4 regions of the Paenibacillus sp. y28 genome follow, and region 4 is predicted to be linked to each of the others. Evidence: riboswitches for the same ligand, from Rfam matches in the RefSeq annotation. Region 4 holds a riboswitch; each other region holds the start of a gene.
The links. A riboswitch is a leader RNA that binds a small molecule or an ion and turns the genes downstream of it on or off. The one in region 4 is predicted to bind cyclic di-AMP.
Positions count from the first base shown of each region.

Region 1: it holds a riboswitch for cyclic di-AMP, as region 4 does, so the genes downstream of both, WBG83_RS13185 (TrkH family potassium uptake protein) here and WBG83_RS11975 (C40 family peptidase) in region 4, are expected to answer to the same signal.
Region 2: it holds a riboswitch for cyclic di-AMP, as region 4 does, so the genes downstream of both, WBG83_RS06750 (KamA family radical SAM protein) here and WBG83_RS11975 (C40 family peptidase) in region 4, are expected to answer to the same signal.
Region 3: it holds a riboswitch for cyclic di-AMP, as region 4 does, so the genes downstream of both, WBG83_RS11250 (stalk domain-containing protein) here and WBG83_RS11975 (C40 family peptidase) in region 4, are expected to answer to the same signal.

Region 1 is NZ_JBBBNV010000014.1:116,708-119,914, reverse strand. Features, by position in the region: gene WBG83_RS13190 (CPBP family intramembrane glutamic endopeptidase) at 1-1,562, opposite strand, end outside; cyclic di-AMP (ydaO/yuaA leader) riboswitch at 1,797-1,972, shown strand; gene WBG83_RS13185 (TrkH family potassium uptake protein) at 2,072-3,207, shown strand, end outside.
Region 2 is NZ_JBBBNV010000005.1:79,006-82,212, reverse strand. Features, by position in the region: gene WBG83_RS06760 (helix-turn-helix domain-containing protein) at 1-242, opposite strand, end outside; gene WBG83_RS06755 (uracil-DNA glycosylase) at 553-1,239, opposite strand; cyclic di-AMP (ydaO/yuaA leader) riboswitch at 1,492-1,639, shown strand; gene WBG83_RS06750 (KamA family radical SAM protein) at 1,852-3,033, shown strand; gene WBG83_RS06745 (ABC transporter substrate-binding protein) at 3,136-3,207, opposite strand, start outside.
Region 3 is NZ_JBBBNV010000011.1:93,502-96,708, forward strand. Features, by position in the region: gene WBG83_RS11245 (polysaccharide deacetylase family protein) at 94-807, opposite strand; gene WBG83_RS11250 (stalk domain-containing protein) at 1,012-1,833, opposite strand; cyclic di-AMP (ydaO/yuaA leader) riboswitch at 1,836-1,984, opposite strand; gene WBG83_RS11255 (sn-glycerol-1-phosphate dehydrogenase) at 2,059-3,207, opposite strand, start outside.
Region 4 is NZ_JBBBNV010000012.1:106,087-109,293, forward strand. Features, by position in the region: gene WBG83_RS11970 (cryptochrome/photolyase family protein) at 1-1,319, opposite strand, end outside; gene WBG83_RS11975 (C40 family peptidase) at 1,443-1,940, opposite strand; cyclic di-AMP (ydaO/yuaA leader) riboswitch at 1,944-2,079, opposite strand; gene WBG83_RS11980 (hypothetical protein) at 2,204-3,022, opposite strand; gene WBG83_RS11985 (M1 family metallopeptidase) at 3,034-3,207, opposite strand, start outside.

The DNA of each region.
Region 1 (3,207 bases), on a different contig from region 4:
GCCAGCGCGAATAAAACAGGACTTACCATGTACAGCAAGCCGATCAGCACCATGGAGACGGTGCCGCTCATCAGCATCAGCGACAAGCCCATGAGGATGCAGTCCATTGCCGTATGGGCAAAAACCGCCGTCCAGAAGCCGAACTTCAGCATGGCGTAACCGAACAGAAGACCGAGCACCGTGACCTCGACAAACCGGGTATACCACGGATAAATCGGATAGGTTGTATGGCTTAACGCCCATATCATGCTTGGGACGAGCACAGCCAGGAAGTTGAAGCGAAGCAGCTTCTTAAAGAGCATAATTCCAAACAAACGGTATACGGCTTCCTCCGATATGCCTGCGACCCAGGCCATAAGCGGGAAGAGGGCGGGAACCAGCATATTTTGCATGGACATTGCCGCGTCATTAATCCCCCACACATGGAAGCGCTGCTCTCCGATAAACAGCAGCAGATTTTGCGCGCCAAGCACGATGAAGCAGACCAGATATCCGGTTGTCATGGATTTGACAATATAGCCCGCAAAGCCGTCCTCGTGCCAGCGCGGCCACATGTTGGTCCCGGCACGGCGCCAGAGCATGTCTCCGCCAAGCAGGGAGAAATACAGCTGCGCGCTCAACAGCGCAGTAATGGCAAGACTGAACAGGATGTTGAACACGAGCGCTTCATGCGGCTGGAACGGGCCGTCTGTAATTTTGTACACCGGGATCGTATTCAACGTATTGACCGTGTACATAAGGGCAAAAAAGGCTGTAAATATAATGCCTCGTTGAAAAGAAACACCGCGCGATCCCCGGGCTGTAAGCACAATGGCCGCAATCGTCATCACCAGCGACAGGGTCAAGCTGAACAAGGTCATGAGCCCGGCGAAGGCGTCCTGCATCGTCTGCCAGTCCTTATGCGCTGCGGGAGGCTGGAACGCCCGGTGATAGGCGGTGATCTCCGAGCCGCGAACCGTCACTTGATGCTCCAGCACGGCCTCGCCTATACGCCTGCCGATATCCCGGAATGTATAGCTTCCCTGGCTGCTTCGGTCCAGATCCAGGCCCGACATATCTACGCCGTGTCCGGCCAAATAATTCAAAGCGGCGGCCTCGCCCGCTTGTTTCTCCGGCGCCTCTGCACCGGATTGCTTCTCAAAGCCGATGACGCTTCCGCTCATCATATCCAAATCGACGGCATAGCGGAACGAGGACTCTTCGGGGGACGCGGCTTGGGCATCGCTCACCTCGACGCGCCAATATTCCGTCGGATATTTCTCGCCGTATATACGGGTATAGGCGTCGGCAAGGCCCTCCTTTTGCAAATATCCGTTAAACAGCTTATCCGTGTTGTAGCCGACCTCGGCTCGCAGCGCCCCGGCCTGCTCCTTGGAGCGTACGAATTCATACGCAAGCTCGATGGCCTTACTTTTGTCCACGGCGGGAATCATGGCCGGCTGCTGCTCGGACGGAGGTCTTCCCGACAAATAAGAAGATAAGAAGTTGATGACCAGGAATACGATAATCCCGACGATCGCCCAAGCCTTCAGGACGGGCGTAGACTGCGGATGTGGACGCATGGCTGTTCTCCTTTGCCGATTAGGTTGCCTTGAATGCTGCGCGCTTGCAATACCGAACCGCAGCGTCTCCCCTTCACGTTATCACAGTTAAAGCGCAGTTTCCAGCCAGCAGGGTTAAAAGGGTGAAAACGGGGATTCTTTTCTGCAAAGCGGGCCAATTAACCTGAATTTCGCCCAATTTCCTTAAATTTTGACTTTGAAGCTGCAGAGTGGCACGAGCTATAATCGATACAATTGAATTGAAAGCCGAGTTTCCGAATTTTCACTGGAAAACGGGGGAACCATTTAAATAAACAGGCTGATATATGAATGGCCGTTTATGGGGTGAATTTTGCTCGCTGCAGCAAATAGGGGAAACCTGATGGACCCGAACCCGACAGCTAACCTCGTAGGCTTATGTGTCATCAGGATACCTACCTCCGTCAACAGGCACTGGGTTTCCAGTGCTTTTTTTGTTATTTCAAAATGGATATCATCCCCGAATGGCCGGAGAGGAACGCGTGTACATCATGAAAAAAAAGAAACGCTGGCTGGAAATCAGTCCGCCGCGGCTGCTGGTTCTGGGGTTTGCCGTGATTATATTGGCCGGGACGCTGTTACTGGCCCTCCCCATCTCTTCGCGCACAGGCACCCCGACACCGCTGATTGACGCTTTCTTCACAGCGACTTCGGCAACCTGTGTCACCGGTCTTGTGGTAGTGGACACCGGCTCGCATTTTAATGTGTTCGGACAAGTTGTCATTATAAGCCTGATTCAGCTTGGCGGACTCGGCTTCATGACGATGGCTACTCTGGTTGCGCTGCTTCTTCGCAAAAAAATTTCGCTCCGGGAGCGGCTGATTTTGCAGGAGGCCATGAACCAGATTACGATGGAAGGCATTGTCAGGCTGATTCGCAAGGTGGTCATTTATTCTGTTTGTATCCAGGCGGCCGGTGCGGTCCTGTTTACGATTCGATGGTCGTTTGATTTTCCGTTGTGGCAGGCGCTTGGCCTGGGGGTGTTTCATGCCATTTCCTTTTTTAACAATGCCGGGTTTGATTTGTTCGGGGGGATTTATGAGCCTTTTACAGGCTTGACGAACTATGTGGGCGATCCGTTTGTCAATATCATCAGTATGGCCCTCATTGTGCTGGGCGGCATCGGCTTCATTGTCATCTCGGACGTGATCGAATTCCGTAAAACAAGGAGATTGTCCCTGCATTCCAAGGTTGTGCTCAGCACGACCGGCTTGCTCATTATGATTGGGGCGGCGGTCATTTTTGCTTTTGAATATACGAATAACCGGACCCTGGGGACGCTCAGCCTCGGCGAGAAGCTGTGGGCCGCCTTGTTCCAGTCGGTGTCCCCCCGTACAGCGGGGGCCAATACGGTTGATATCGCCGGGCTCAGACAGGCGACGCAATTTTTCACGATTATTCTTATGTTTATCGGAGCATCTCCGGGTTCTACAGGCGGCGGGATTAAAACCACGACGTTTACTACGCTGGTTGGGGCTGTACTCGCGATGATTCGCGGGAAGGAAGATATTGTGCTGTTCAGAAACCGTCTGGCCAAAGACCGGATCAACAAGGCGGTTACGCTGTCCATGTTTGCGCTGCTGCTTGTCGTCGGGGTGTCGATGATTCTGTCGACGACAGAGGATCA
Region 2 (3,207 bases), on a different contig from region 4:
ACAAAAAAGCTGTAAAACGCTTCGTCGCTGACAATCGCATCAAGCACCATCCGTTCAATGCCCTTCAACGACGTTTCCATCGAATGAATGACATAGCTGGAAAAAATCCGGTTCGCCTTCTCGGTTTCCTTGATGGAAACCTCGCTCATCATGGACACAAATATAAAAATGATAACGCTTACAGTAATGAGTAGAACCGGGAAGTAGGACAGCAGCAGACGGTTATACCATGTTTTTTTCATGCGCATCGTTGCTCCTCATAGATAGCTTGCCGACCCAGCAGGCCAAGTCAAAGGTAAAGCGGTTTACCTATTCATATTATATCGTGTTCCCTCGAATGTTCAACCGATATTATTTCCAGAAACAGATGCGCTAAATCAATGTATTCTCTCAGGACGGGAGATAAAATTGGAAAACGGCCGTCCCGAAGCTTCATCGCTGCAGGACTGCCGTTCCGGGTCATTCACTGGAGCCGGGCCAATATTCATTGCATGGCTGTGCCCGTCAAGGCTTTACAGCCTCCGGAAAGTCCATCATTTTCCAATCCAAGCATCATACCTGCGGCAAATCAGGAATTTGCCAGTCGATCGGCTCGCTGCCGATTTCCTGCAGATAGGCATTTGCCCTTGAATACGGGCGGCTGCCGAAAAAGCCTCTGCTGGCCGACAGCGGGCTCGGGTGAACGGAAGAAATAATAAAATGGCGGCCGGCATCAATGAGCTCCCGCTTCTGCAGCGCATGATTGCCCCATAAAATAAACACAATCGGCTTGGCCCGCCGGTTCAGGCACGCAATAATCTCATTGGTGAACATTTCCCAGCCCTTGCCCTTATGCGAATTCGCCTGGCCGGAACGGACCGTCAGGACTGTATTCAGCAGCAGCACGCCCTGCTTGGCCCAATGCACCAGGTAGCCATGGTTCGGTATTGTGCAGCCGAGATCCTGCTGCAGCTCCTTGTACATGTTGCGCAGCGAGGGCGGAATATCCACACCGGGCTTCACGGAGAAGCTCAGCCCATGCGCCTGGCCCGGGCCATGATACGGGTCTTGTCCGAGAATAACGACCTTGACATCCTCATAGGGGGTTAAGTGAAGAGCGGAATAAATATCATACATGTCCGGGTGGATGGGACCGCTCCCGTACTCTTTTTTCAAAAACTCACGCAGCTTGATGTAATAAGGCTTGGAGAACTCCGCATTGAGCAGCGGCGCCCAATCATTGTTTAAGATGGCTGTCATTCCTTCACTGTTCCTCCTGTTCCAGTCTTCTGCCGGGTTCCGAAGCAAGCTGAACGAAGGCTTATCCGCTATTGCCGTTCCGGTGTTTCTCGGGATTCCCTTTGTTCAGCCTGTGTAGTTCGATTATATCCCGAATGGGATAAAGCCGCTACCTCCGTTCGGCCTAGAGCCCGCCGCCGCTTCCCGGCTGACCGCAGCCAAATGTTTTAATTTTCAAAATATTTCATTGACTTCTCAGGTACACTCCGCTACACTAACACTACGCTTAATTTCCGGCCTTGCTCCGGAAAGCGGGGGAACCAATGTTTTTGGGGCGAATCGAGTGCTCTTCCAGGCACCGTAGGGAACCATCTTTCCCGAGTCCGTCAGCTAACCTCGTCAGCAGGAGATGGGTCAATTGAAGGAGTCTGCAATGATTGACCCGTATAGGGTCTTTTTGTGCTTTTTTTGGCCCTTGCTGGCAGAGGTGGCGATAGCCCTGCGTGTGGGGGCTCTTTGCCATTCGCTGTATTTTTGAAGAAAAGGAGGTTGAGAAGTGCCGGTTCCGCACACCCCGCATCCGTATCTGACGGCGCTCACGCGTACGAATGAACCCATGAGGAGGAATGCATAATGCCGCAGCCAAAGTACATCACGGATATTGGTAAAATTACAGCTATTCCGAGTGAAGAACGGAAGCAGCTGATGCAAATTACGGACAAATTCGTATTCCGCGTCAACGACTATTACTTGAACCTTATTCACTGGGACGACCCGGACGATCCGATTCGCAAGCTCGTTATTCCGAACAAGGGCGAGCTGCTGGAATACGGCCGCTGGGACGCTTCGGACGAGGATACAAACTATGTCGTGCCCGGCTGTCAGCACAAATACCGGACCACCGCGCTGCTCATCGTCTCGGAGGTTTGCGGCGCGTACTGCCGCTACTGCTTCCGCAAGCGCCTGTTCCGCAACGATGTGAAGGAGGCCGTGCCGGATATGGAGCCGGGTCTGGACTATATTAGCCGTCACAAGGAAATCAGCAACGTGCTCTTGACCGGCGGCGACAGCCTCATTCTCGGCACACCGAAGATACGCGCCATTCTGGAGCGGCTGCGCCAATTGGAGCATGTTAACATCATCCGCTTCGGCTCCAAGCTGCCTGTATTTAATCCGATGCGCATCTATGAGGATGAAGCGCTGCTTCAGACGATTTCCGAGTTCTCCACGGCAGAGAAGCGCATCTACATCATGGCTCATATTAACCATCCGCGGGAAATTACCGCCGAAGCCCGGCGCGCCTTCGAGGCGCTGCATCAGGCCGGCGCCGTCGTCGTAAATCAGACGCCGATTCTGAAGGGCATCAATGATGATCCCGCCGTTCTTGGCGAGCTGCTGGATAAGCTGTCAACGGCGGGCGTAACCCCGTACTACTTCTTCATTAACCGACCGGTCGCCGGGAATTGCGATTTCGTTCTGCCGCTGGAGCAGGCATACCGCATCACCGAAGAAGCCAAAGCCCTGACCTCCGGGCTCGGCAAGCGTATTCGTCTCTCGATGAGCCATACGTCCGGCAAAATCGAAATTCTCGCCATCGAGGACGGCAAAGCGTACCTGAAGTACCACCAGTCCCGCGATGGCGATTACGGCAAATTCATGGTGCTGGATTGTCCAAAAACAGCGGCATGGTTCGATGATCTGCCGGGCAGCGAGCAGTATTGGAGCAAGCCGCACAAAAAACGTGCGGACATCGTCTCCGTCAACGAGCTGGAAGATTTGAGGCCGGTCGCGGAGCATTCCCGGATAACCGGATAACCGGATGATGACATGCAGACAGCGTTTGCTGATTCATTGAAAGCAGCTTCCCTCATAAGGACGGCCATGCCCGCGTTTTCCTCGCGGCATGGCCGTGTCCTGTTATTTTTGCTGATTATTGCCCTGCACTTTGCCGTACCAGTCCTGAACCCGTTTGGTTACGGCGTCGCCGCC
Region 3 (3,207 bases), on a different contig from region 4:
TTACATTGGATGTCACTTTTGATTATACGTCAGGATGGACCCGCGTGTACGCCTTCGATGATGACAGGTTTGTGACGAAGCGCAATGCAATCGTTAGGAAGCAGGCTGTTTTTTCACCTTGGAGATGAGATCCGTCACGGTCACAAACTGGTACCCCTGCTGCTTCAGATCGGGCAGAAGCTTCTTTAGCGCCTCAACCGTTTGACTGCAATCCCCTTCCATATCATGGAATAAAATGATGTCCCCGTTATGCAGGTTTGATCTTACGGTATTCACGATTTTATCGACACCGGGCTTTTTCCAGTCCCGCGTATCCTGATACCAGGACCACATGACCACAGTAAATTTCTCTTCCCGGGCCAAATCCAACAGCGCTTTATCATAAAAGCCCCCCGGCGGACGAAATACCTGAGGAAGCTGTTCGGTAACCTCGAATATTATTTCTCTGGTTTGCTCAATTTCCTGCTTCAAAATTTCGGGGCTGACATTTTTGAGGAAATGATGATCAAAGGTGTGGTTCGCGATTTCATGGCCTTCATTAATTTCCCGGATTGCGATCTCCGGGTACAGCAGCACCCGCTTTCCCAGCACGAAAAAGGTCGCTTTTGCATCATACTGCCGCAGAACGTCCAGAATAGCCGGGGTGTACACCGGGTTCGGCCCGTCGTCAAAGGTCAGGGCAACCAGCTTCTGATCCGTATCCACCTTCCATACCACTTCCGAATCAGGCTTAGCCGCGGCGGTCGGTGAAGCTGTTACCGTGAAGCACAACAGCAGCAGCCCCAAATAACCAAGCAAGCGAATCATCGCACTCCCTCCTTTGTATACCTGTAGTGTTTCATAACCGGACCTGCCCCATTCGGAGAAAACCGATCCAAATGGAAAAAGCCTCCCAAATCCACAAATGTGGAATTGGGAGGCGGCCCATGAGAAACCTTATGAAGTAAAACAGTCAACAGACCCGTCTCGCGTGGCAAACACAGTGCGGAGTAATTCGCCATGCAGCCTATGCTATGGCGTAAGCCGGTAAACCTTAACCTTTTGAAGGCCGAATGCTTTCAGCTTCACGGGAGAATCCGGCACAAAAATATCAATCCGGTTTCCTTTTATGGAACCGCCCGTGTCCGTTGCTGTAGCAAACATGCCTTCGGCCGGAAGGCCGTTATAGGAGTACCCTTCAATATAAAGGCGGCTGCCGAGCGGAATAACGGACGGATCAACCGCGACTGTTCCCAGCTTCAAGCTGTTGCCCATATAATCTCGGGCCCCGTAGCCTCCATTTTCCTCTGGGGCGGCGGAATAGGCCGAAGCCGTAAACTCTTCGACTTTGTCGTACCGCGGGGCATACCAGGCTGGAGCATGATAATTTCCGTCTTCATTCAGAATGGCAATGAAATTGGAGGGGTCCCATTGAATCCGGATGCCGGACAAATCCGACAGGAGCCGGAGCGGCAAATAAACACGCCCCTTTTCAAGCACCGGTTCCGTATCCAATGCTGTTTCTTTTCCGTTAACGGTTACTGCTTCACTTCCGGTTTTCAGCTCGATTCTCTGATCCTTGCTTGTCAGCAGGACATGCATGGCATTCCCGACAGGCTCCGCAGACACTTGAAAGCCCAGCTGCTCGGATACGAAGCGAACCGGCACCTGCAGCCGATGAGCGTCATCAATAAAGGGCTGTGCGTCCGGAAAATCCACGAGCCGGGTGTTAACTTGCACCTTCACATCCTCTGTCAGTGCAGCTGCGCTCGCCGCTTGCGGCAGCAGCAGTGCAGTGCCAAGCATGGCGCAGGACACAACAAGGCTCCCGAGCCGTTTTACAGACTTATTCAATGCTGTTCCTCCTTCAAGGCCTCCGAGGTTAGCTGACGGGTTCGGTAGAAGGTCTCCCTAGTCCAGGCTTGTGTGTCAACCTGATCATTCACCCCGTGTGAATCGTCCCCCGTACCAGTTCGCAGCTGCTGAATTTGGGTATATGCGAACCGGACTCGGCTTCAAATAAGGTACCATACGGTTTTTGAATACAGCAACCCGCAAAATGTGGAAATTCGCCTGCCGTCAGCCGAACAGCCCCTCGAATTCAGAGGCAGACGGCCCGATGGCTTCATGAATATAACGAAGTCCTGTATACCTGTCGCGAAGCTGATGCGCCTCCCGCAGCGCTTGTCCGGCCAGGCTCTCCGAGATGCCCAGCTCCGCGATCGTGGACGGGCCGCCGCAAAGCTTCAGCATGCTGGCAAGCTGTTCCGGCTCAGGCAGCCGAGCATAAACGCTCAGCGCGGGCGTCTCCTCGGCTCGGAGGGCCAGCCTGCGATACACCTGCGCCAGCAGTACAGAAGCAACCCCGACCTTGGCGCCATGCAGAAGCTGCGGCCGCTCCTCCTTCAGGCATTCCATCTCCCACATATGCGACAAATGGTGCTCTCCGCCGGAAGCCGGGCGCGAATGGCCGATAAGCATCATCGACAGTCCGGAGCGAAGCAGCGCATCGAACAATATCGCAATCCCTTGTTTACCGCCGCGGGCAATTTCGTCCACCTTCTCAACACAGGCATTCAATGCCTGCTCCGTTACTTCATAGGCCAGCTGACTGAACGGCTCTGCACCCAGCAGCCGGGACAGCTGCCAGTCCGCAAGTGAGGTATATTTGCCAAGCATATCGCCGAAACCGGCGGCAGTTAGCCGCCTCGGTGCCTGGACCAAAATGTCGAGATCCGCAAAAATCGCTTCCGGCGCCATACACGGCACCGTTTGCTTGAAGCGTCTCACAATCATCGGCGCACCCGTAGAGGCGTAGCCGTCCACAGAAGCCGCTGTCGGGATCGAAACAAACCGTTTGCCCGTCTTATAGCAGACGAATCGGACAATATCGTGAATGGTGCCGGAGCCTACAGCAATGATAGCCTGTGTCGCTTCCGATACAGCAAGCATAGCTTGAACAACAGCCGCCTCATCTGCAATAACATCGCCGTTCCGGTCCTCGGAGATAAGGCATACCTCATAGGCTACGCCTGCTTGCTCCAGAGCCGCGCAAAGCTCTTCTCCCGCCGCCTGAAGCGTGTTCTTGTCCGCCGTCACGACCACCCGCTCCAGCCCCTGCGCCTGCATATAGCGGGCCGCACGCTCCAAGGCGCCATCACCAATGTCACAATACAGATCCAGCTTCCGGTTCTGACCGCTTTGATCCGCTGCCGCCTGTTCATTGAG
Region 4 (3,207 bases):
ACCTCGATCGCCCGGGCGCGCGAGGCCTTCAAGTCGACGATGGCCTGAGGGCGCGGCAGATGAATTTCTTTGTCGCTTAACATGCGGAGCTGCGGCAGCCAGCGCCGGATATAGGCTCCTGTCGGGTCGTGCGTCTGGGACTGGGTGACCGGATTCATAATGCGAAAGTATGGCGCGGCGTCAAAGCCCAGAGAAGCGGACCACAGCCAGCCGCCCCGGTTCAGCACACGGTCGTAGTCAGCCAGCTTCAGGCGGAAATATTGCTCGCCCAACGTGAAGGGACACAGCAAATTTTTGGTCAGAAACATTGCGGTTATCATGCGCAGGCGATTCGGCATCCGCCCGGTCGTATGGAGCTCCGTCATGGCGGCGTCAATGATCGGGATGCCGGTTTCGCCGCATTGCCAAGCCTCAAGGAACCGGTCGCTAAGCAGCGACAAATCCAACTGCTCCTCGTAGCGAAAGAAGCTTTCGTCATGCCGGGCCTGATACAGGTAAAAATCACGCCAGGCCAGCTGCCGCCGCCAGACTTCCCCGACAGGAGAGGCGGTAACCGAAGCATAGGCTTGACGGATGGAGAGCGCGCCGCAGTTCAGGTGGCGGCTAATGCCGCTCGTGCCTTCCAGCGCATAACGGTCACGGGTATCGGCATAAGCAGCCAGACCGCCGTTAAGGAAATGCTGCAGCGCCTCGGCAGGATGCTCCTCTTCACCGGCAGCACGCCAGTCGAACGGAGGGGCCAGGCGCTGCAGCAGCTCATCGTCTAGCTCATCGGACTTGACGATGCTCAGCTGTGAGACGCTGGCCGGATAAGGAGCGGGGGCGTACAAGGCCAGGAAGCTGCTCCATTTTTGATAATACGGTGTGAATACCTTATAAGGGGTTGTCTTGCCGCCCCGGGCGGCGTAGGCCTGGAATTCGTCCACGTCGGCCAGAGGACCCTCGTCGAATGTGACGACCGGCAGGCCAAGCTGATCGGCGGCAAGCCTGATCCGTTCATCGCGCTGGAGAGCATACGGCGTTACGTCACGGTGCAGGACAAGCTCCTCTATGGCAAGCCGGCGGCATAATTGCTCGGTCACCTCGGCGGGATCGCCATACAATACCGCCAAGTATCCGCCGAGCCGGCGGTACTCGGCTTCCAGCCGTGCGGCATGCCGAAGGAAGCTTCGGCCGCTGTGCTCCTCGGCCCGGCCTCCCGCCAGCAGCTGCGGATCCAGAATAAGCACGTGCAGGCTGGGCCGTCCGCGCCGGAGTATATATTCATAAGCGGGAAGATCCTCCGTCCGCAAGTCCTTGCGATGCAGAAACAGAATCATCAGGGGAGTCTCCTTTCTTATAAGAAAAGCCCGTTTCAGCGGCATTAATGCCACCGAAACAGGCTTGCTGTGGAAACGGTCGCTTCCACTTGTTGGGCGTTGCCAAGCCATAACAAAGAAGGCTTATTTGGCAGCGGCCGTCGTCTGCGGTTCCGTCGTTAGCTGTGTATACAGGTCATCCCAAAGGATGCGGCGCGCGCCAACATAGCGCTTGGCATAATACGCGTCACTCAAATTTGTCTTAATGATGCCCTTGTTGGTTGCGGAATGAGCGAATTCATTGTTGCCAACGTAAACGCCGACATGAGAAATGCTCTTTCCTGTGTTGGTGCTGGTGTCAAAGAAAACAAGATCTCCTTCACGGAGCTCATCCTTTTTGATCCAGTAGCCCTTGGTGTACTGGGAAGCAGATTGATGGGGCAGGTCGATGCCGAATTTAGCGAAAATAAACATCGTAAATCCGGAGCAGTCAAATCCGTCCTCATTCGTACCAGCCCATTTGTACGGGGTGCCCATCATTTCATTGACGGCTTCGTTCAATGGGGTTTCTGCATACGCGCTTCCAGCTTGTACAAGCATCAAAAAAACAAACCCGAGCAACAGAAGTGAAGCCTTCTTCAAAACTGTTACCCCTTCCTGTGCCTACGAGGTTAGCTAAGGGTTCGGTCGAAGGTTCCCTATGATCCCTCTGAGATTCGGAGATCAATTCACCCAAAACGGTTCCCCCGTTTTCCTTTCGGAAATTCGGCAATTTATTCTTTTTTTCAACTTGCCAGAGACTAGTATTCGACGTTCAATTTACAATTCCTTCTCATGTCACAATTTCGTAAAAAAAAACACCCTTCCACAGGATGATTCCTGCAGAAAAGTGCTTTGGTATAGTATTAAATACCTATTTTTTCCATCCAAACCCGATATTGGGAGGATGATTCCCAGAGAAATCCGAAGGCGTGTACGAGATGGAGAAGCTGGGCCAGAACGAATGCAGTCATGCCGGCCCACATTAGGGAAGCTCCTGTCAGTGTAATGAAAAGAAGAAGATATGCTGTCAGCACGATGAGGGAAGAAAGCACGAGAACATGACACGATTTAAGCAAAGTCTGCAGCATGCCCGGTATTCCCCCGCCGGTCAAGCGGTTCAGCCGCATCGCCTGGAACAAGGTACGCACCGCGTAGCCGTAAGCCCAATAGCCGATGACCCAGGGCAGCGGAGTGGTCCACTCCCAGCGGTAGATGGAGCCCGTATGCAGGGCCTCCTGGACGGAGGGCACAATCCAGATGAGCGGCAGCAGCGCCAACATGGTTTGCAGCGCGTAGTAGCCGTAATAGGCTTTGCCGAGCTGCCTCGCTCCCTGTACAAAACGATAGCCTGCATTGAGATCGGAATGATGCAGGGAGTAGAATGTGCCAGCCTCCAGCAGCGGAGTCAGTATCATCCGCAGTACGAGGATGCCGAGCAGCAGCCATAAATACGGGTGGGCGATGTCGGTCTTCAGCAGGGCGAACTGTCCTTCCGCCCAGAACAGGTCGCTGCTCTGCCGGGGCAAATCGGACCCGGGGTACCTGTGCAGCAGGGGGAGGATGACCGATTTCGCCATTTGCAGCAGGGAGAATCCCCACAGCCAGTGGTAAATGAACAGCACCAGAAGCAGGAAGGGCTGCCGCCAGGCAACCCGCCAGCCCTCCGTTACATAACGAAGCATATGCTTGCCTCCTACAGCGCAATCAGGCGCATCATAATTTCCAGTATCGAAGCGGTGCCCAGCTTCAGCCGTGAAGCCGATTCAGGCTGAATAGCTGCACGCATGAAATTGTTGATGTGTTTATTCTCCAGCACCTGCGTATACTGCGGATCGATGGCGGCCCATACCAGCGGGGCGGGATGCGT